3 regions of the Delftia lacustris genome follow, and region 1 is predicted to be linked to each of the others. Evidence: predicted binding sites of a transcription regulator. Region 1 holds the regulator's gene; each other region holds the start of a gene.
The links. The regulator HrcA, encoded in region 1, represses chaperone genes, less so after heat shock. The targets are predictions, from matches to a motif close to TTAGCACTCNNNNNNNNNGAGTGCTAA.

Region 1 (6,542 bases):
CGCCGCTTCGAAGTGCGCACGCCTGCGGCATCGACCAGCGTGCGGGGCACGCGTTTCCTGGTGCAGACCGATGCGGCAGGCAGGACAGCGGCCGCCGTCGATGAAGGCACGGTCGCCGTGGGCTCGGACGCCTCTGGCGCACCTTCCGGCGATGCGCTGCTGCACCCCGGCCAGGGCGTGGCCGTGGCGGCAGACGGCCGCGTCGGCCAACCCCGCCCCATGCTGGGTGCGCCCGACATCACCGCCTGGCCCGCCTTGGCGGAAGACGCCAACTGGATCAGCCTGCCCCTGCCGGCCTTGCCCGGCGCCGTGCGTTACCAGCTGCAGCTGTCGCGCGACGCGGACATGACCCAGGTGCTGCGCAGCGCCAGCTTCCAGGCCACGGCCTCACCGCTGCGCCTGGCAGGCGTGGACGATGGCGACTATGTACTGTCCCTGCGCGGCATCGACGCCCAGGGCATTCCGGGTGCAGCCAGCCGGCGCGCCCTGCGCGTCAAGGCCCATCCCGTGCCGCCGCTGTACGAATCACCGCAGGCCGACGCCACCGTGGGCCTGGGCCGCGCCGGCATGCAGTGCACCAAGGTGGTGGGCGCCGTGCGCTACCGCATCCAGGTCGTTTCTGCCGATGCCCAGGCCGGCTTTGCCGAACCTGCCATCGACGCGCGCGACCTGAACGACTGCACATTGCCCGCAGCCGCGCTGGCCAGGCTGCCGGCCGGCCGCTATCTTTGGCGCGCCGCCAGCATCCGCACGCTGGCCGACGGCAAGCCCGACCAGGGCCCGTTCGCCGCAGCCCAGGCCATGCAGCTGGCGGCCGTGCCGCCCCAGCCCTCGGCCAGCGCGCTGCAGATGGGCGACGGCCCCGCCGAGGGCAGCCGCCAGATCCGCTGGAGTGGCGAGCCCGGCCAGCGCTACCACGTGATGGTGGCGCGCGACCAGGAGTTCACCGCGCCGCTGGTTGACCTCTGGACCGACCAGCCGCAATGGAGCACCGAGGACCTGCCCGCAGGCAGCTACTACCTGCGGCTGCAGATCGAGGACGCCAACGGCCTGCGCAGCGATTTCTCGGCCGCACGCCAGTTCCGCACCGGCAGCTGGATCGTCGATGCCAGCGGCGAGATGATGCAATCGGGCAGCGGAGAGCGCCTGCAGCGCCAGTAACCGCACCCGTTCAATCCTTGACCACGCTTGTCCACCCTGCCGCCTTCGCCTGACAGTCCCGCCACGCCGGCGCAGCAGGTGCAGCCGGCGCCCGCGCGTGGCCGGGGGCTGCGGCGGGACTGGCTGCTGCTGGCGGCGGGACTGCTGTCCCTGGTGTTCTGGCTCAGCGGTGACGGGCAGCTGGAGCGCATCAACGGACTGGTGCAGGACACGGCCAGCTGGCTGCACCGCCCCAAGGCATCTCAGGACATCGTCATCGTGGCCATCGACGATGCCAGCATCGACGCCATAGGCCGCTGGCCCTGGAGGCGTGCCTTGCACGCGGGCCTGCTGGAGCGCATCAGCCAGGCCCCGCCGCGCGCCATCGGCCTGGACGTGATGCTCAGCGAAGAAGATCTGGACTATCCAGGCGATGATCTGCTGCTGGCGCGCGTCCTGCAGCGCAGCGGCCGCACCGCCTTGCCCGTGGCGCCGGGTACGGATCCGCTGCCGGCCTTTGCACAGGCTGCGGCAGCGCTGGGCCACACCCAGCTGCCCGTGGATTCCGACGGCGCCGTGCGCAGCTTCCATGCCATTGAAGGCAGCGCGCAGCAGCCCTGGTGGCACATGGCGCTGGCCCTGCACTGCGTGGGCCAGCACGGCCGCCCATGCGCCCGCCCCGAACCCGTGCCGCCGCTGGACCCCGGCACACCCGCATGGCAGCGCCGCCAGCGGGAGATCATTGCCTTCGCACAGGCCAGGCCCGAGCAGGGCGCGCGTGACCGCTCGCCCTTCACCACCTATTCGTACATCGACGTGCTGCGCGGCCGCATTCCTGCTGCGGCATTTCGCGGCAAATACGTGCTCATAGGAACGACGGCTGCCGGACTGGGAGCGCAGTTCACCGCACCGCTGGGTGCCAGCGCGCGCCCCATCTCCAGCGTGGAAATGCTGGCCCATGTGCTCAACGGCAGCCTGCAGGGCTCGCACGTACACCGCGCTTCGGCGGGGCTGGACCGTGCGCTCAACACCGCAGCCGTGCTGCTGGCCCTGCTGGCCCTGGCCTGGCTGGGCCCTTCGGGCGGCATGCTGGCCTGCGCGCTGCTGGCCCTGGCCTGCCTGTCGCTGGCCGGGCTGGCACCACGCATCTGGCAGGTGCAGACGGCCCCTGCCGCAGCCCTGCTGGGCCTGGCCCTGGCCTATCCGCTGTGGAGCTGGCTGCGCCTGCGCGCCGCCGCCCGCTTTCTGGCGCTGGAACTGCGAGACCTGCAGGGCCAGGGCCTGCCCACCGCGCTGCGCCTGGGCGGCGACCTGCTGGACCAGCGCATTGCCGCCGTCGAGCAGGCTTCGCGGCAACTGCGCGCCCTGCACCATTTCGTCAGCGAAAGCCTGCGCCAGCTGCCCTCGCCCACCTTTGTCTGCGACCGCCAGGGCCATGTGCTGCTGGCCAATGCCGCGGCCCATGCCTATGCGCGCAGCCTGGATCACGACCTGCGCGCTGGCGACTCCCTTCCCAGGCTGCTCGATGGCCTGCAGGCGTTGGACACGGCGCCCGGCCCGCAAGCCGGCAGCCCGCTGCTCACGGCCAGGGCGCTTGCCGCCGGCGGCCTGCCGCTCAGCAGCGAGGGGCGCGACGGTCGCGGCCGCAGCCTGATGCTGCTGGTCCAGGCCTTCGAGGCTCCGCCCACCGCAGGCTGGCTGATCACCCTGGTCGATATCAGCGATCTGCGCAGCGCCCAGGCCCAGCGCGACCAGGCCATGCAGTTCATCTCGCACGACATCCGGGCGCCCGTGGCATCCATCATCACCTTGCTGGAGATGCAGCGTGGTTCCGTACAAGCGCCCGACCTGGGCATGCTGCTCCCGCGCATCGAAGGCTATGCCCAGGCCTCCCTGCAGCTGGCCGACGATTTCGTGCACCTGGCTCGTGCCCAGCAGCAGGCGCTGCGCCAGCAGCAGCTGGACCTGGGCCTGGTGCTGGACCAGGCCGTGGAAAGCTGCTGGGCCCAGGCCAGCGCCGCCCATGTGCAGCTGGAATTCAGCCTGCCCGAGCAGGAATGCCCCGTGCTGGGCGACCCGGGCATGCTCCACCGCGCAGCCGTCAACCTGATCGGCAACGCCATCAAGTACGGAGCGCACGGGCAACCGGCAAGCGGCGCCACGGTGCAATGCCTGCTGCTGCAGGACGCCGGCCATTGCCGCATCGCCATCCGGGACCACGGACCCGGCATGGATGCGCAGGCCGTCGCCCGCCTGAGCCAGCCCTTCGAGCGCCTGGACCACCATCAGCACCTGGACGGCGCAGGCCTTGGGCTGGCCTTTGTCCGCACCGTGGCTGCCCGCCATGGCGGGCAGCTGCAGATAGAAAGCGCGCCAGGCCAGGGAAGCACCTTCAGCATCGTGCTGCCGAAGGCGCAGCAAGCCTGACCGGGGGTGTCATCCCAGCGGATCCCAGCGGATGGCCCGTGAAAACGAAAAAGCCCTGAAGTCTTTCAACTTCAGGGCTTTGCGTTTTTTGGTGCGGCTGGCAGGAATCGAACCCACGACCCCTTGGTTCGTAGCCAAGTACTCTATCCAGCTGAGCTACAGCCGCAACGCTTCGCATTGTAGCAGCGGGTTTTGGAGCTTCCAGGCAAAAGCGCCATATTTCTGCAAAAAACCTGGAAGTCGCATTCAATGGCAGCCAGGCGCAGCCATGCCAGCCGGCAGCGTCGCTCCCAGCAAAAAAGCCTGCCGCCCGGAAAGGCGGCAGGCTTTTTCATACCAATGGATGGTAGGGCCTCCCAGAGTCGAACTGGGCACCAACGGATTATGAGTCCGCTGCTCTAACCAAGCATGAGCTAAGGCCCCTGATTCACCAAGGCAGCGCGGATGCACGCCATGGCAAACGGCTATTGTAGATCCTAACCTGCGCGGCTCAGCGCTTGTGGCTCAGCGCGTTGCTGACCAGCTTGGAGGTGATGTCCACGATCTGGATCATGCGGTCGTAGTGCATGCGGGTGGGGCCGATCACGCCCAGCGTGCCCACCACCTTGCCATCGAGCTCGTAGGGCGCGCTGACCACGGACAGCTCCTCGAAGGGCACGACCTGGCTTTCGCCCCCGATGTAGATGCGCACACCTTCGGCCTGGCTGGAGAAATCCAGCAGCCTGAGGATCTGGGTCTTTTGCTCGAACAGGTCGAAGGCGCGGCGCAGATTGCCCATGTCGCTGGAGAAATCGCTGACCGACAGCAGGTTGCGCTCGCCCGCGATGACCACGTCCTCCTGGGCACTGGTCATGGCCTCCGTGCCCACGTTGACGGCTGCCTGCATGAGGGTGGCCACCTCGCCGCGCAAAAGCTCGACCTCGCCCTTGAGGCGCTCGCGCACCTCTTCCATGGCCAGGCCTGCGTAGTGGCTGTTGAGAAAGTTCGATGCCTCGATCAGCTGAGAGGCCGAGTAATCCACGTCGGTGAAGATGACGCGGTTTTGCACGTCACCGTCGGGCGAGACGATGATGACCAGAAAGCGCCGCTCCGACAGTCGCACGAATTCGATGTGCTTGAACACCGAGGTACGGCGAGGCACCAGCACCACGCCCACGAACTGGGAAAGGCTGGACAGCAGATTGGCGGCGTTGGCGATGACTTTCTGCGGCTGCTCGGGCACGAGCTCGGGCGTCACGATATCTGCACGGTCCGCCGTGAGCATGGTGTCCACGAACAGCCGGTAGCCCCGGGCGGTCGGAATGCGGCCGGCCGAGGTGTGCGGACTGATGATCAACCCCAGGTCTTCGAGGTCAGCCATCACATTGCGTATCGTGGCAGGCGACAATTCAAGCCCCGACGCACGCGACAGGGTCCGCGAGCCCACAGGCTGGCCGTCAGCGATGTAACGCTCGATCAGCGCTTTGAGCAACAACTTGGCACGTTCGTCGAGCATGTGATGATTTTAATGATGTAATTTCCAGAAATGACGTCCACGTTTCGCCACGTTGCCTTGATCGGGAAGTACCACGCTCCCAGCGCAAGCGCCCCGTCCGAGAATGCCAGCAACGCGCTCGAGCGCATTGCGGACTTCCTCAGGCGCCAGGGCTGCGAAGTCGTGCTTGATACCCAATCGGCCCTGCACGCAGGGCTCACAGACTACCCCACCCTCGATGTCGATGGCCTGGGCAGGCATTGCGACCTGGGCCTGGTCGTCGGCGGCGACGGCACCATGCTCGGCGTGAGCCGGCACCTGGCGCAATACGGAACGCCCCTGATCGGGGTGAACCAGGGCCGCCTGGGCTTTGTCACCGACATCGCGCTGGAGGACTTCGAGGCCACGCTCACGCCCATGCTGCAGGGCGAGTACGAAGAGGACCTGCGTCCCCTGATGTGCGCCCGCGTGATCCGCGAGGGCGAATGCGTGTTCGAGGCCCTGGCCATGAACGACGTGGTGGTCAACCGCGGCGGCACCTCCGGCATGGTGGAGTTGCGCATCGAGGTCGGCGGCCGCTTTGTCTCCAACCAGCGCGCCGACGGCCTGATCGTGGCCACGCCCACGGGCTCCACGGCCTATGCGCTGTCCGCCGGCGGGCCGATGATGCATCCGTCCATCCCCGCCTGGGTGATGGCACCCATTGCGCCGCACAACCTGTCCAATCGCCCCATCGTGCTGTCCGATGCCAACGAGGTCACGATCGAAGTCGTGGCCGGGCGCGATGTCAGCGCCAATTTCGACATGCAGTCGCTGGCCTCGCTGCAGCACGGCGACCGCATCCTCGTGAGCCGCGCCCACCACAGCGTGCGCTTTCTGCACCCCAAGGGCTGGAACTACTTCGCCACGCTGCGCAAGAAACTGGGCTGGAACGAGGGAGGCGCCTGACCATGGCGCTCAAGCGCATCGTGCTGCGCGACTTCGTGATCGTGCAGGCCCTGGATCTGGACTGGCATGCGGGCTTCACCGTGCTGACCGGCGAGACCGGCGCCGGCAAATCCATCCTGATCGATGCATTGCAGCTGGCCCTGGGCTCCCGCGCCGACGCCGACGTGGTGCGCGAAGGCTGCCCCCAAGCCGATATCTGCGTGGAGTTCGACGGCTGCGCGCGGCTGCGCCCCTGGCTGGAGGCGGCAGGCCTGGCCTGCGAGGACAACAGCCTGCTGCTGCGGCGCACGGTGGACACCCAGGGCCGCAGCCGCGCCTGGATCAACGGCACGCCGGCCACGGCCACGCAGCTGCGCGCCCTGGGCGAGCAGCTGATCGACATCCACGGCCAGCATGCCTGGCAAAGCCTCACGCGACCCGACGCAGCACGCGCGCTGCTGGACGCCTATGCGGGCATAGACAGCCGCGAGGTCCAGGCCTGCTGGAGCCGCTGGAGCCAGGCACGACAAGCCCTGCAGCATGCGCAATCCGCCCAGGACAGCCTGCAGCGCGA
Region 2 (6,542 bases), 2.6 Mb from region 1:
GGTTGAGCGGCGCCACGTAGGCATCCATGCCTGCGTTGTCCACGGGTTCACCGGGCAGGAACATGCCTGCGGCATGCAGATAGACGTTGGAATAGGCGACGGGCATGGGTTCAGGGTCGTATCAGTCGTATGTTCCGGGAGGCATTTGCGCACGCGTGCGCGCCGGCGGCCAGACCGTGCCGAGCACGAAGACGCGGGCCATGTAGGGTAGCAGTCCGCCCTCGTTGAGCGCGGGGGCCACGCGCTGGCGGTAGTGCTCGCTGTGCAGGCGCGTGAGCTCGGACCAGTGGGCCTGGGGCCGCTCGTGGTGGGCCGTGTGCAGGCCGATGTTGAACAGCAGCGGATTGACCCAGCCCTCGAAATTGCGCGCGTAGTTCAGTGGCGTGGCGCTGTCCAGCCGCTGGCCGCGCGTCAGCGGCCGGCCATCGGCATGGGCGTGCTGCAGGTAGTTGGTGGCCAGCAGCCAGTGCAGGCCATGCAGCTGGGGAACGATCACCAGCAGCAAGGCCTTTTGCCAATCCAGCGACAGCAGCAGCGCCCAGCTGCCCAGCCACAACAGGTACTGGCCCATGCAGTAGCGAAAGGCGCCGGGCCAATGCCGCCGCAGCTGGCCCAGCCAGCGCAGGAACAGCGGGTACAGCACCCAGCCGGCCTGCAGCGGGTGGAGCAGGTAGCCCAGCAGATGGTTGTGGTCGCCGCCGAAGCGGTAGGTGCGTGCCATGTCGCGCGGGCCGTGGCGGAAGCGGTGGTGGTTGGCCACATGGGCGGGCCAGAACACGAAGGTCGGGTGGCCTTGCAGCAGGGTCAGCCAGTAGTCGGTGAAGCGGTTGGCCCAGCGCCCGCGCCACATGCGCAAATGCGTGTGGTTGTGGTGGATGACGCCCACGCCCAGCGTGAGGAACAGCTCGATCCCGTAGAGCCACAGGTTCCAGCCGTGCTGCCACTGCCACCACACGATCAGCGGCAGCGCCACCAGATAGGCCAGCGACTGCAGGTCGCGCCAGTGGCGCAGCCGGGGCAGCCGGGGCTGGACGTGGCGAGCAGGCGGTCGGCTCATTCCGTCCTGGGCCGGGCCGTGGCGGGCAGGGCCACGCGCGTGCGCATCAGCCGGTCCATGAAGGCCAGCGCAAAGCCATAGTTGCCGTTGGGCCGGGCATGGTGCAGATGGTGGCGCCGGCTGGCGGCCAGCGCATGCGTGTCGGACACCCCGGGAAAGAAGTCGTAGTTGGAGTGGCCTATGACGTTCAGCAGCAGGCTGAGCACCGGCACCGAGGCCAGCGACCAGAAACTGAAGTCGTGCACCACCATGGGCAGCAGGATGACGTTGCCCAGCATCAGCGCCTCGATGGGATGGAAGCTGTAGGTGGACCACGGCGTGGTGACGATGGAGCGGTGGTGGTCGCCATGAAAGCGCCCCAGCAGCCGCGTGTGCAGCAGGCGGTGGTTGATCCAGAAATGCACATCGTTCCAGATCAGCAGCACCACGACTTCGATGGCAATGCGCCAGGGGCCTGCATCGGGCTCCAGCCGCGCCCACCCCAATTGCAGAAGGCCCCAGGGCACGATCATGCCGATGCCGAAGATCAGCACCGAATGCAGCGACTGGCGCCATTCGCGCTGCAACTGGTCGGGCTTGAGCGGGCGCGTGTCCAGCACGCGGCCCACGCCGCGCCGCTGCAGCCAGCGCGTGAGCGCCGACATGCCCCAGCCGCCGGCCAGGTAGAGCACGCCAAAGAAGGCCAGGCCCCAGGCCATGACCTGCCAGGCATTGAGTTCGGTAAAGGCTTGGGCTGCGGTCATGGGGGTGTCAAAGAGGGCACGTCACTGGGCGCATCATTGTGCGCGTATGCCCTGTTCGCGGATGATGCGGCCCAGCGTCGCCACGTCCTGGCGCATGCGCAGGGCCAGGCCTTCGGGCGAGCTGCCCACGGCCTGCCAGCCCTGGGCGGCCAGGCGCGCGCGCATCTCGGGCGAGCGCACGATCTCGCTCACGGCCTCGGCCAGCTTGTGCACATGGGCGGCGGGCATGGCCTTGGGCGCGGCCACGGCGTTCCAGATCTCCAGGTCGAAATCGCCCACGCCCAGCTCCTTGAGGCTGGGCAGGCCCGGCGCCAGCGGGCTGCGCGTGGCCGAGGTCACGGCCACGCCGCGCAGCTTGCCGGCCTGGACCTGGGCCATGGCCAGCGCGGGCGGCAGCATGGACAGCTGCAGGTCGCCGCCCTGGATGGCGTTGAACACCTGCGGGTAGCCGGGATAGGGAATGTGCTCGGGCCTGAGCGCGGAGCGGCTCTTGAGCAGCTCCATGCCCAGGTGGCCCACGGTGCCCACGCCGGGCGAGCCGTAGCTCCAGCGGCTGCCGGCCTGGGCAGCGGCCTCCAGGAAGGCCCGACCCTCGGGCGCGCCGGCCGGCGCCACCAGCACCAGGGGCGCCACGCCGATCAGGCTGACGGGCTGCAGGTCCTTGACGGGGTCGTAGCGCACGGCGGGGTTGAGCAGGCGGGCAATCGTCAGGTTGCCGTTGATCATCACGCTGAAGGTATGGCCATCGCGCGCACGGGCCACCTGCTCGCCTGCAATGTTGCCGCCTGCGCCCACCTTGTTCTCGACGATGACGGGCTGGCCCAGGCGCTTTTCCAGCGGCTCGGCCAGTGCGCGCGCCGTGAGGTCCGGGGAAGATCCTGCGGGAAAGCCGACGATCAGGTGCAGCGGCTTGCTGGGCCAGTTGTCGCCCGCCACGGCAGCGCAAGGCAGCAGGGCCGAAGCCAGGGCGGTGGCCAAGGCATTGGCGAAGAGGCGGCGTAGTGGCGAGATGGCGCGGGCGGGCATGGGTGCGTGGGGGCCGCAAAGGCTGCGGGCAATAAAAAACCCGGAGATTATCCGGGTTTGTCTTGAAGCAGCCTGTCAGCCCAGGCCGTCAGGCCGTCAGGCCGTCAGGCCATCAGGCGAACTCGGCCAGGGCCTTCTTCATCTTCTTCATGGCAGCCACCTCGATCTGGCGAATGCGCTCGGCGCTCACGCCATACACGGCGGCCAGCTCATGCAGCGTCATGCCGCCCGAGCCGTCATCGTTGACCTTGAGCCAGCGCTCCTCGACGATGCGGCGGCTGCGGTCGTCCAGCGAATCCAGCGCCATGGCAATGCCGTCGGTGGCCAGGTGGTCACGCTGGCGCGACTCGATCATGGCCGTGGGCTCATGTGCGCCGTCGGCCAGATAGGCGATGGGGCCGAAGGCCTGCTCGCCATCATCGCTGGGCGAGGGGTCCAGCAGCACGTCGCCACCGGCCAGGCGCGTTTCCATCTCCATGACTTCTTCGCGCTTGACGTTGAGCTTCTCGGCCATGGCGTCGATCTCGCCGGAGGTCAGCGTGTCGCGCAGCATGGCGCCGTCCTCGGCCATGGCGGCGTCGGACTTCAGGCCCTGCTTCATGGAGCGCAGGTTGAAGAACAGCTTGCGCTGGGCCTTGGTCGTGGCGACCTTGACCATGCGCCAGTTCTTGAGGATGTACTCGTGGATCTCGGCCTTGATCCAGTGCATGGCGTAGCTCACCAGGCGCACGTTCTGATCGGGATCGAAGCGCTTGACGGCCTTCATCAGGCCGACATTGCCTTCCTGGATCAGGTCGCCGTGGGGCAGGCCATAACCCAGGTACTGGCGCGAGATGGACACCACCAGGCGCAGGTGGGACATCACCAGACGCCCTGCGGCGTCCAGGTCACTGTGTTCCTTGAGCTTGCGGGCGTAGTCCTGCTCTTCCTCGAGGGTGAGCATGGGCAGGCGGTTGACCGCGGAAATGTAGGCATCCAGATTGCCCAGAGGCGGCACCAGGGCCCAGGGGTTAGCGGGCGCCAAGGTGGTCGCAATGGAGCCGGAGGCGTTTGTCATTGCAGAGTTCCTTTCTTCCATTCCTTCATATTAGCACTCGTTAGGATTGAGTGCTAAAGCCGAAGTTCCGCGGGTTTTTCAGTCGGTTGCAGAAATCTTCGGCACTGCAAAAGTCGCTTCTGGCTAGTCTGAGCGATTTTTGGAAACCCTGCTTGCCGGCGGGAGGCATGTGTCGGCCCCCGCCGGGTTTTGACCCCTTTGCGCCCGGCTCCGCCGGCGACCGGGCGAACGGCACGAAAGATCCAGGTTCGTGCAGTCGCGGTGCCCAGCGGCTATTTGAACCGTGGCTGCACGATGATCTTCACCGCCGACTCGTTGTTGTGGATCAGCGTGTCAAAGCCCTGGGCCACCAGGTCATCGAGCTGGATGCGCTGGGTGATGAAGGGCTCGAGGTTGATCTTGCCCTCCTCGACCAGCTTGATGGTTTCCTGGTGGTCGTTGCAGTAGGCGATGGTGCCGCGCACGTCCAGCTCCTTCATGACCACGCTGTGCACGTTGATGGTGGCCGGATGGCTCCAGATGGACACGATCACCACCACGCCCGTGGCCTTCGTCGCGGCCACCAGCGTGTCCAGCACCTTGTTCACGCTGGAGCATTCGAACGACACATCCACGCCCTTGCCGCCGGTGAGCTTCATCACCTCGGCCACCACGTCCACCTCGGAGGGGTCCAGGATGTGATCGGCCACGCCCGATTCACGCGCCTTTTGCTTGCGCTTGGCACTGAGCTCGGTGATGACGACGGTCAGGCCCTTGGCCTTGAGGATGGCCGACAGCAGCAGACCGATGGGGCCGGCGCCGCCCACCAGTGCCACATCGCCGGCCTTCGCTCCGCTGCGGGTGTAGGCATGGTGGCCCACGGACAGCGGCTCGATCAGCGCGGCCTGGTCCAGTGGAATGGCATCGGAGATGGGATGCACCCAGCGGCGCTTGACGGCAATCCGCTCGGACAGCCCGCCACCGCGCCCGCCCAGGCCGATGAAGTTCATGTCCTTGGACAGGTGGTAGTTGTCGCCCGGCCCCGTGGGCACATCGTCGGCCACGATGTAGGGCTCCACCACCACATGCTGGCCGACCTGGATATCGTCCACCCCTGCGCCCACGGCGTACACCACGCCCGAGAACTCATGCCCCATGGTGATGGGTGCGGACTCGCCCGAGATGGGATGCGGGTGGCCGCAGGGCGGGATGAAGATCGGCCCTTCCATGAACTCATGCAGATCCGTGCCGCAGATGCCGCACCAGGCCACTTCGATGCCCACGGTGCCGGGCTCCACCACGGGTTCGGGGATGTCCTCGATGCGGATGTCGCCCCGGTCGTGGAAACGTGCTGCTTTCATGATTGAACTTTCTGTTTTGCAAGGCTGGGTTGGCGGGCGGCACAGCCGCCCCATGGCGATTATTCGGCCTTACCGCAGGTGATGAACTTGCTGCAGGTCATAGACACGCACCGGCAGGCCTTCCTGCCGCGCCTTGAGCTGCAGCGCCAGGTACAGCGAGTAGTGGCGCGACTGGTGCAGGTTGCCGCCGTGGAACCACAGCGCCTCTTGCTGCGTGGGCTTCCACATGTTGCGCTGCTCGCCCTCCCACGGTCCCGGGTCCTTGGTGGTGTCCGAGCCCAGGCCCCAGACCTTGCCTACCTTGTCCGCCACCTCCTGGCTGATCAGGTCGGCCACCCAGCCGTTCATGGAGCCATAGCCGGTCGCGTAGACCACCAGGTCCGCCGGCAGCTCAGTGCCATCGGCCAGCACCACCGCGTTTTCCGACAGGTGGCTGATCTGCTTGCCCGCCTGCAGCTTGATGCTGCCGTCGATCACCAGATCGCAGGCCCCCACGTCGATGTAGTAGCCCGAGGCGCGGCGCAGGTACTTCATGAAAAGGCCCGAGTCGTCATCCCCGAAGTCCAGCATGAAGCCGGTCGCCTCCAGCTGGCGGTAGAACTGAGCGTCGCGCTCGCGGATGCGGTTGTACACCGGCACCTGGAAGTCGGCCATGATGCGGTAGGGCAGCGAGGCAAAGATCAGGTCCGCCTTCCTGGTCGTCACGCCGCTGGCCACGGCGCGCTCCGAGTAAAGGTCGCCCAGGCCGATGTCCATCAGCGAATCGGAGCGCACGATATGCGTGGACGAGCGCTGCACCATGGTCACATCGGCGCCGTGCTCCCACAGGGCCGCGCAGATGTCGTGGGCGGAATTGTTGGCGCCGATCACCACCACCTTCTTGCCCGCGTAGGCGTCCGGGCCATGGTGCTGGGACGAGTGCTGCTGCTCGCCCTTGAAGATGTCCTGGCCCTTGATCTTGGGCACATTCGCCTTGCCCGACATGCCGGTGGCGAACACCACATGCCTGGGGCGCAGCACCTGCGTCTCGCCATTGCGCTCCAAGGTGACTTCCCATTCCTGCCGGTCCTCATCGAAGCGGGCGTTCAGGCAGTTGGTGGACGGCCAGTAGTTGACCTCCATCACCTTGGTGTACATCTCCAGCCAGTCGCCGATCTTGTCCTTGGGCGCGAACACGGGCCAGTTGTCCGGGAAAGGCATGTACGGCAGGTGGTCGTACCAGACCGGGTCGTGCAGGCACAGCGATTTATAGCGGTTGCGCCACTGGTCGCCAGGGCGCGCCTGGCGGTCGATGACGATGTGCGATACCCCCAGCTGGC
Region 3 (6,542 bases), 330 kb from region 1:
CCGCCGCGCCGCGCCTGCCCCATCCTGCTGCGCCAGACCAGCTTCAAGGCGCTCAAGGAGACCGTGCGTTTTGCCGGCGATGCCACGGGCGCAGGCTCGCACACGGCGCGCTTCGGCGAGATCGAGCAGCGCGGCGTGGCGCTCACGCGCAAGGGCCGCGCGCTCTACGACCAGCTGCTGGCCCAGGTGCGCGACATGGGCAGCGCGGGCAGTGCCGCACCCGACTACGGCAGCCGCCTGGCCCAGGTCTTCGAGGCTTTCCCCGACACCCATGAGCAACTGCGCCGCCAGGACCTGGCCTTCTACCGCTTCACGCTGAGCGACGAGGGAGCCGCCCTGGCCGCAGGCGAGGCCGCCGCGGCCGCCGCCTCGGACCTGGACGCCCTGATCGCCCGCGGCCTGGCCCAGGCCGAGCCCATCGTCTATGAAGACTTCCTGCCCGTGAGCGCGGCCGGCATCTTCCAGTCCAATCTGGGCGGCGAAGAGCAAAAGCAGTACGCGGCCCATGCGGCCCAGCAGGCCTTCGAGGCCGACCTGGGTGCCCGCGTGCATGACGAGATCGCGCTGTACGAGCAGGCGCAGCAGCGCTCCATTGACCAGCTGCGCAGCGCGCTGCGCACCCAGGCCGCCCAGGCTGTGGCCTGACCGGCTGCCTGGATGCCGGCTTTGGCCGGCATCCACCCTGTATCCCCTTTCCCGGGGCGCATGCGCAGGCGCCAGGCCTGTGCACGCGCCCCTTTGTTTTTTGCAAAGCCGCAAGAGGCCTTCATGAGCACTGCAGACCTGGGCATTCAGTCGCCCACCGCCCATCTGTTCAACCCGCTGTTCGCGCACCCCGAAGGCTCGCCCATACGCGAGCTGTTTCCCTATCTGAGCCGCCCCGGCATGCTCTCGCTGGCGGGCGGCTATCCCTCGCCCAGCCTGTTCGATGCCGAAGGCCTGCAACAGGCCGCGATGGCCGCTTTGCAGCAGGACGCTGCCGCCAGCCTGCAGTACGGCGCCAGCGAAGGCCAGCTGCCGCTGCGCGAAGCCCTGGCCGCGCTGTGCGCCACGCGCGGCATTGCCTGCACGCCAGCCGACATGATCGTGACCACGGGCTCGCAACAGGCCTTCGACCTGCTGGTCAAGGTGCTGGTGGAGCCTGGCGATCCGGTGCTGGTCGAGGTGCCCGCCTACCCGGCCACGCTGCAGACGCTCAAGCTGGCCCAGGCACAGGTCGTGGCCGTGCCCACGGATGAACACGGCCTGGACACCGGTGCCCTGGCCAGCCTGCTGGCCCAGTGGCCCCATGCGCGCCGCCCCAAGCTGCTCTACACCGTGCCCAACTTCTCCAACCCGGGCGGCACGCTGCTGCCCGCGGCGCGGCGCGAGGCCCTGGTGGCGCTGGCGCGCCAGCACGGCTTTGTCATCGTCGAGGACGACCCCTATGGCGAGCTGCGCTTTACCGGCCAGCGCGAGCCGTCGATCTACGAAACGGGCCTGGCGCAGTGCGGTGCCCAGTCCAACCCCGTGGTCTACCTGTCCAGCCTGTCCAAGACCGTGGCGCCTGCGCTGCGCATCGGCTGGATGCTGGCCGACGCCCAATTGCTGCGCCGCTGCACCATCGCCAAGCAGACGGCTGACCTGTGCACCTCGCCGCTGGCGCAGATGATCGCCGCGCACTATCTGCGCTCGGGCCGCTATGCACCCCAGCTGGCCCAGGCCTGCGCCGAGTACGCGGCGCGCATGGATGCGCTGTGCTCGGGCATGCAGTCGGCCCTGGGCGAGCAGATCCGCTTCGTGCGGCCTGCGGGCGGCATGTTCGTCTGGGCGCAGCTGCTGCCGCCACAACGGCATGCGGGCGAGCCCGAGGCCCTGGCCCGGGCGCTGTTCACGGCCGCTGTGGAGCAGGGCGTGCTCTATGTGCCAGGCAAGGCCTTCTTCCCGGCCGAGGCGGCGCAGCAGGCCGGCCTGTGCATGCGCCTGTCGTATGCGGCGCCCACCGTGCCCCAGATCACCGAGGCCGTGGCGCGCCTGGGCCGGGCCTGGGGCCAGGCCGTGTCCTGAGGACATCGGCAACAGCGTTCATGCAATGAAAAAGGCCGCCCGAGGGCGGCCTTTTTCTTGCGGGGCAAACCGGGTATGGCGCAAGGCCTGCCCGGTTGCGGCGGGCAATTACATGCCCATGCCGCCCATGCCACCCATGCCGCCCATGTCGGGCATGGCGGGGGCGCCTTCAGCCTTGGGGGACTCGGCGATCATGGCTTCGGTCGTCAGCAGCAGCGATGCCACGGAAGCGGCGTTCTGCAGGGCCGTACGCGTCACCTTGGTCGGGTCCAGGATACCCATTTCCAGCATGTCGCCGTAGGTGTCGTTGGCGGCGTTGAAGCCGTAGTTGCCCGAGCCGTTCAGCACGGCGTTGACCACCACCGAGGGCTCGCCACCGGCGTTAGCCACGATTTCGCGCAGGGGCGCTTCGATGGCCTTCATGATCAGCTTGATGCCGGCGTCCTGCTCGGCGTCGCCGGTCTTCAGTTCGCCCACGGCTTGCTTGGCACGCAGCAGAGCCACGCCGCCGCCGGCCACGATGCCTTCTTCCACAGCAGCGCGGGTAGCGTGCAGGGCGTCTTCAACGCGGGCCTTCTTTTCCTTCATCTCGACTTCGGTGGCAGCGCCGACCTTGATCACGGCCACGCCGCCGGCCAGCTTGGCCACGCGCTCTTGCAGCTTTTCGCGGTCGTAGTCGCTGGTGGCTTCTTCGATCTGGATGCGGATCTGCTTGACGCGGGCTTCGATTTCAGCAGCTTGGCCAGCACCGTCGATGATGGTGGTGTTTTCCTTGCCGATTTCGATGCGCACTGCCTGGCCCAGGTCTTCCAGGGTCACCTTGTCCAGCGCCAGGCCCACTTCTTCAGCGATGACCTTGCCGCCCGTCAGGATGGCGATGTCTTCCAGCATGGCCTTGCGGCGGTCGCCGAAGCCAGGAGCCTTGACAGCCACAACCTTCAGGATGCCGCGGATGGTGTTGACCACCAGCGTTGCCAGGGCTTCGCCTTCGACGTCTTCTGCAATGATCAGCAGGGGACGGCCGGCCTTTGCCACGGCTTCCAGCGTGGGCAGCAGGTCGCGGATGTTGCTGATCTTCTTGTCGAACAGCAGCACGAAGGGGTTGTCCAGCAGGGCAACCTGCTTTTCGGGGTTGTTGATGAAGTAGGGCGACAGGTAGCCGCGGTCGAACTGCATGCCCTCGACGACGTCGAGTTCGTTGGCCAGCGACTTGCCTTCTTCAACGGTGATCACGCCTTCCTTGCCGACCTTGTCCATGGCTTCGGCAATGATGCTGCCCACGGATTCGTCGGAGTTGGCGGAGATCGAGCCGACCTGGGCGATTTCCTTGGAGGTGGTGGTGGCCTTGGATTGCTTCTTCAGCTCTTCCACCAGGGCGGCGACAGCCTTGTCGATGCCGCGCTTGAGGTCCATGGGGTTCAGGCCGGCGGCCACGTACTTGATGCCTTCGCGGACGATGGCCTGTGCCAGCACGGTGGCGGTGGTCGTGCCGTCACCGGCGATGTCGTTGGTCTTGGAGGCCACTTCCTTCACGAGCTGGGCGCCCATGTTCTGCAGCTTGTCCTTGAGTTCCACTTCCTTGGCGACCGACACGCCGTCCTTGGTCACGGTGGGGGCGCCGAAGGAGCGCTCCAGCACCACGTTGCGGCCCTTGGGGCCCAGCGTGACCTTGACCGCGTTGGCCAGGATGTTCACGCCTTCAACCATGCGAGCGCGTGCTTCGCCGCCGAAAACTACGTCTTTTGCTGCCATTTCAATTCTCCGGATTCAGTTGGAAAGTGCGGTTTCGAAGCGCGTGGATTACTTTTCGACGACCGCGAACAGGTCGTCTTCCTTCATCACCAGCAGTTCGTCGCCATGGACCTTGACGGTCTGGCCGCTGTACTTGCCGAACAGAACGCGGTCGCCGACCTTCACGTTCAGGGCGATCACTTCACCCTTGTCGTTCTTCTTGCCGGGACCCACTGCCAGCACTTCGCCCTGGTCGGGCTTCTCGGCGGCGTTGTCGGGGATCACGATGCCCGAAGCCGTCTTGGTTTCGTTTTCGAGGCGCTTGACGATCACGCGATCGTGCAGGGGACGCAGGTTCATACCAACTCCTAAATCATCAACAAAGTTGAAACAAAGACTTGCCGGCCCGGCGGGCCGGCATTCGAAGCAATGTGGGACAGAGGATTGTTAGCACTCATACCCAACGAGTGCTAATAATAAGGCAATTCGGCCAGGTTTCAAGGGGTAGGGCCGGATGTGCCGCAAGACGGCACATCCGGCGCGGAGTGCGGAACGCCACTGATCTTTAGTTTTTTCGGGGCGCGCCCGCGCTGGCCAGCGGCGAAGCGCGGCCTGCAGGAGCACACAGAACTTCCGGCGAAAGGCTGTCGCTGAATCACCATGCAGCCTTGCGGGCTGTGACCTAACGTCGCATCGAAGGCGCCCTGGCCGTGGTGCTGAGCGCACCCAAGATCAGCCAGCCGTGCAGAGTGACTGTCCTTGATCAGGCGCGGATGAGGAGCGAAGCATCTGGCGATGCCGCCAGCCCTGAAGCTTGGATGACCACCATGTGGCTGCAACTGATAGGTCACGAGGTGGCCGTGAGCAGCAGCAATCGCTGCGGAGCAGTTGGCAACTGCAGACTTTCTAACGATGGCCTCAGGCTGATCTACGCCCTTCACTGTGCAAAGCGAGAGTGACAGGGACGACCAACACCTGCCGTTGAAGGCTTCCATTGTTGGACGACCGCTTCACCGTTTGGAAGTGGCCAGTCGATTCTTCGGTGCGCCGTGCTTCGCCTCGAAGGCCCCATTTCGCGCTGCACCGCTGATTCCGGTCGACTCAATGCCGTCGCTCCGACTGGTTTCAACGAAGGTGGAATCAGCCCACGATGGTGCTCGCGCCGAGCGTCCGCACTCAGGCGTTGGTGCGCAGGTTGGTGCAATGACGATGTAGGATTTGGATACAATGAAAATAAGAAGCATTCTTGTTTGCCGGTGCATATTGCCCCGGTGCCTTTCCTCCTGCTTCACTCGTGCCGCTTTCCCATGCCCGCCGCCGACCGCGCCCTTGCTCCCGATGTCGCCACTCTCTACTCCGACCACCACGGCTGGCTGCTGGGCTGGCTGCGCAAGCGCCTGGGCAATGCCTTTGATGCGGCCGATCTGACCCAGGACACCTATGTGCGCCTGCTGGGCCGTAGCGGCGCCGAGATCCAGGCCATTCGCGAACCGCGTGCCCTGCTGATGACCATTGCCCAGGGTCTGGCCGCCAACCTCTACCGCAAGCGCTGCGTGGAGCAGGCCTATCTGGACGCCCTGGCCCTCATGCCCGAGGCCGTGGCCCAGTCCCCCGAGCACCGCGCCATCGTGCTGCAGACCCTGGTCGAGGTGGACCGCCTGCTGGCCCTGCTCCCACTGCCCGTGCGCCAGGCCTTTTTGCTGTCGCAGATCGACGGCATGAGGCAGGCCGACATCGCGGCTGAACTGGGCCTTTCCGTGCCCACCGTGCGCCGCCATATCGCGCGGGCCGTGGTGCAAGTCTGCTTTCTGGACGACGACGGCGCATGAGCCTGCCCATTCCTCTTGCGGTGCGCGAGCAGGCCGCCGAATGGCTGGTGGAGCTGCAGTCCGATGATCACAGCGCCGGCACGCGCGAGATGCTGGTGCAGCGCCTGCAGCACTGGCGCGAATCCCATCCCGACCATGAGCGCGCCTGGCTGCGCATAGAGGCCATGGGCGCACGCCTGCAGCCGCTGTCCGGTACGCCGGCCAGCGTGGCCCTGGCCCAGGCCGCGCGCACGGCACGCGGGCGCGGGCGGCGCTTGGCGGTGCGCAGCCTGGCCGTGCTGCTGTTCACGGGCGCGGGTGCCGGTGCCGTGGCATGGAGAGGTCCGGCATCCTCGGGCGACTGGCTGGCCAGCCTGGGGGCGGACCTGCGCACGGGCACGGCCCAGCGGCGCAGCCTGCGCCTGCCGGACGGCACCCAGCTGCAGATGAATGCCGACAGCGCGGTCGACCTGGATTTCAGCCCGCAGCAGCGCCTGGTGCGCCTGCGCGGCGGCGACATCGAGGTGGCCACGGCCCAGGGCCTGAAGGATAGTGCGCCGCCCTTGCTCGTCGAAACCCGCCATGGCCGCATACGTGCCCTGGGCACGCGCTTCGTCGTGCGCCAGCGCGGCCAGGAGCCCAGCCGGGTTGCGGTCTTTGAAGGCGCCACGGAGATCGCGCCCCGCGAACGGCCCGGCCACCTCCATCTGCTGCAAACAGGCCAGCAGGCGCAGTTTGACGCTCAGGCCACCACGCCGGCCGGGCTCGCCGATCCGGCCCTGGCAGCCTGGACGCGCGGCATGCTGGTGGCCCAGGACATGCCGCTGGCCGAGTTCCTGGACCAGCTGTCGCGCTACCGGCCCGGCCACCTGGGCTGCGATGGCGCCGTGGCGCAGCTGCCCGTCAGCGGCACCTATCCGCTGGCCGACACCGACCAGGTGCTGGCCATGCTGCTGG

Region 2: rpoH (RNA polymerase sigma factor RpoH) is a predicted target of HrcA. The motif match lies at 3,914-3,940, and genes of this name have one in related genera.
Region 3: groES (co-chaperone GroES) is a predicted target of HrcA. The motif match lies at 4,225-4,251, and genes of this name have one in related genera.

What each region holds. Positions count from the first base shown of each region.
Region 1 is NZ_CP141274.1:1,486,467-1,493,008, reverse strand. Features, by position in the region: gene U6958_RS08240 (FecR domain-containing protein) at 1-1,161, shown strand, start outside; gene U6958_RS08235 (CHASE2 domain-containing protein) at 1,189-3,567, shown strand; tRNA gene U6958_RS08230 (tRNA-Arg) at 3,657-3,733, opposite strand; tRNA gene U6958_RS08225 (tRNA-Ile) at 3,912-3,990, opposite strand; gene hrcA (heat-inducible transcriptional repressor HrcA) at 4,058-5,062, opposite strand; gene U6958_RS08215 (NAD kinase) at 5,093-5,989, shown strand; gene recN (DNA repair protein RecN) at 5,992-6,542, shown strand, end outside.
Region 2 is NZ_CP141274.1:5,816,643-5,823,184, reverse strand. Features, by position in the region: gene U6958_RS28190 (StlD/DarB family beta-ketosynthase) at 1-106, opposite strand, end outside; gene U6958_RS28185 (fatty acid desaturase) at 122-1,057, opposite strand; gene U6958_RS28180 (sterol desaturase family protein) at 1,054-1,800, opposite strand; gene U6958_RS28175 (tripartite tricarboxylate transporter substrate binding protein) at 1,834-2,826, opposite strand; gene rpoH (RNA polymerase sigma factor RpoH) at 2,939-3,883, opposite strand; gene U6958_RS28165 (2,3-butanediol dehydrogenase) at 4,156-5,223, opposite strand; gene U6958_RS28160 (NAD(P)/FAD-dependent oxidoreductase) at 5,293-6,542, opposite strand, start outside.
Region 3 is NZ_CP141274.1:1,154,806-1,161,347, forward strand. Features, by position in the region: gene U6958_RS06725 (VOC family protein) at 1-645, shown strand, start outside; gene U6958_RS06730 (PLP-dependent aminotransferase family protein) at 769-2,046, shown strand; gene groL (chaperonin GroEL) at 2,155-3,798, opposite strand; gene groES (co-chaperone GroES) at 3,847-4,137, opposite strand; gene U6958_RS06745 (sigma-70 family RNA polymerase sigma factor) at 5,085-5,606, shown strand; gene U6958_RS06750 (FecR domain-containing protein) at 5,603-6,542, shown strand, end outside.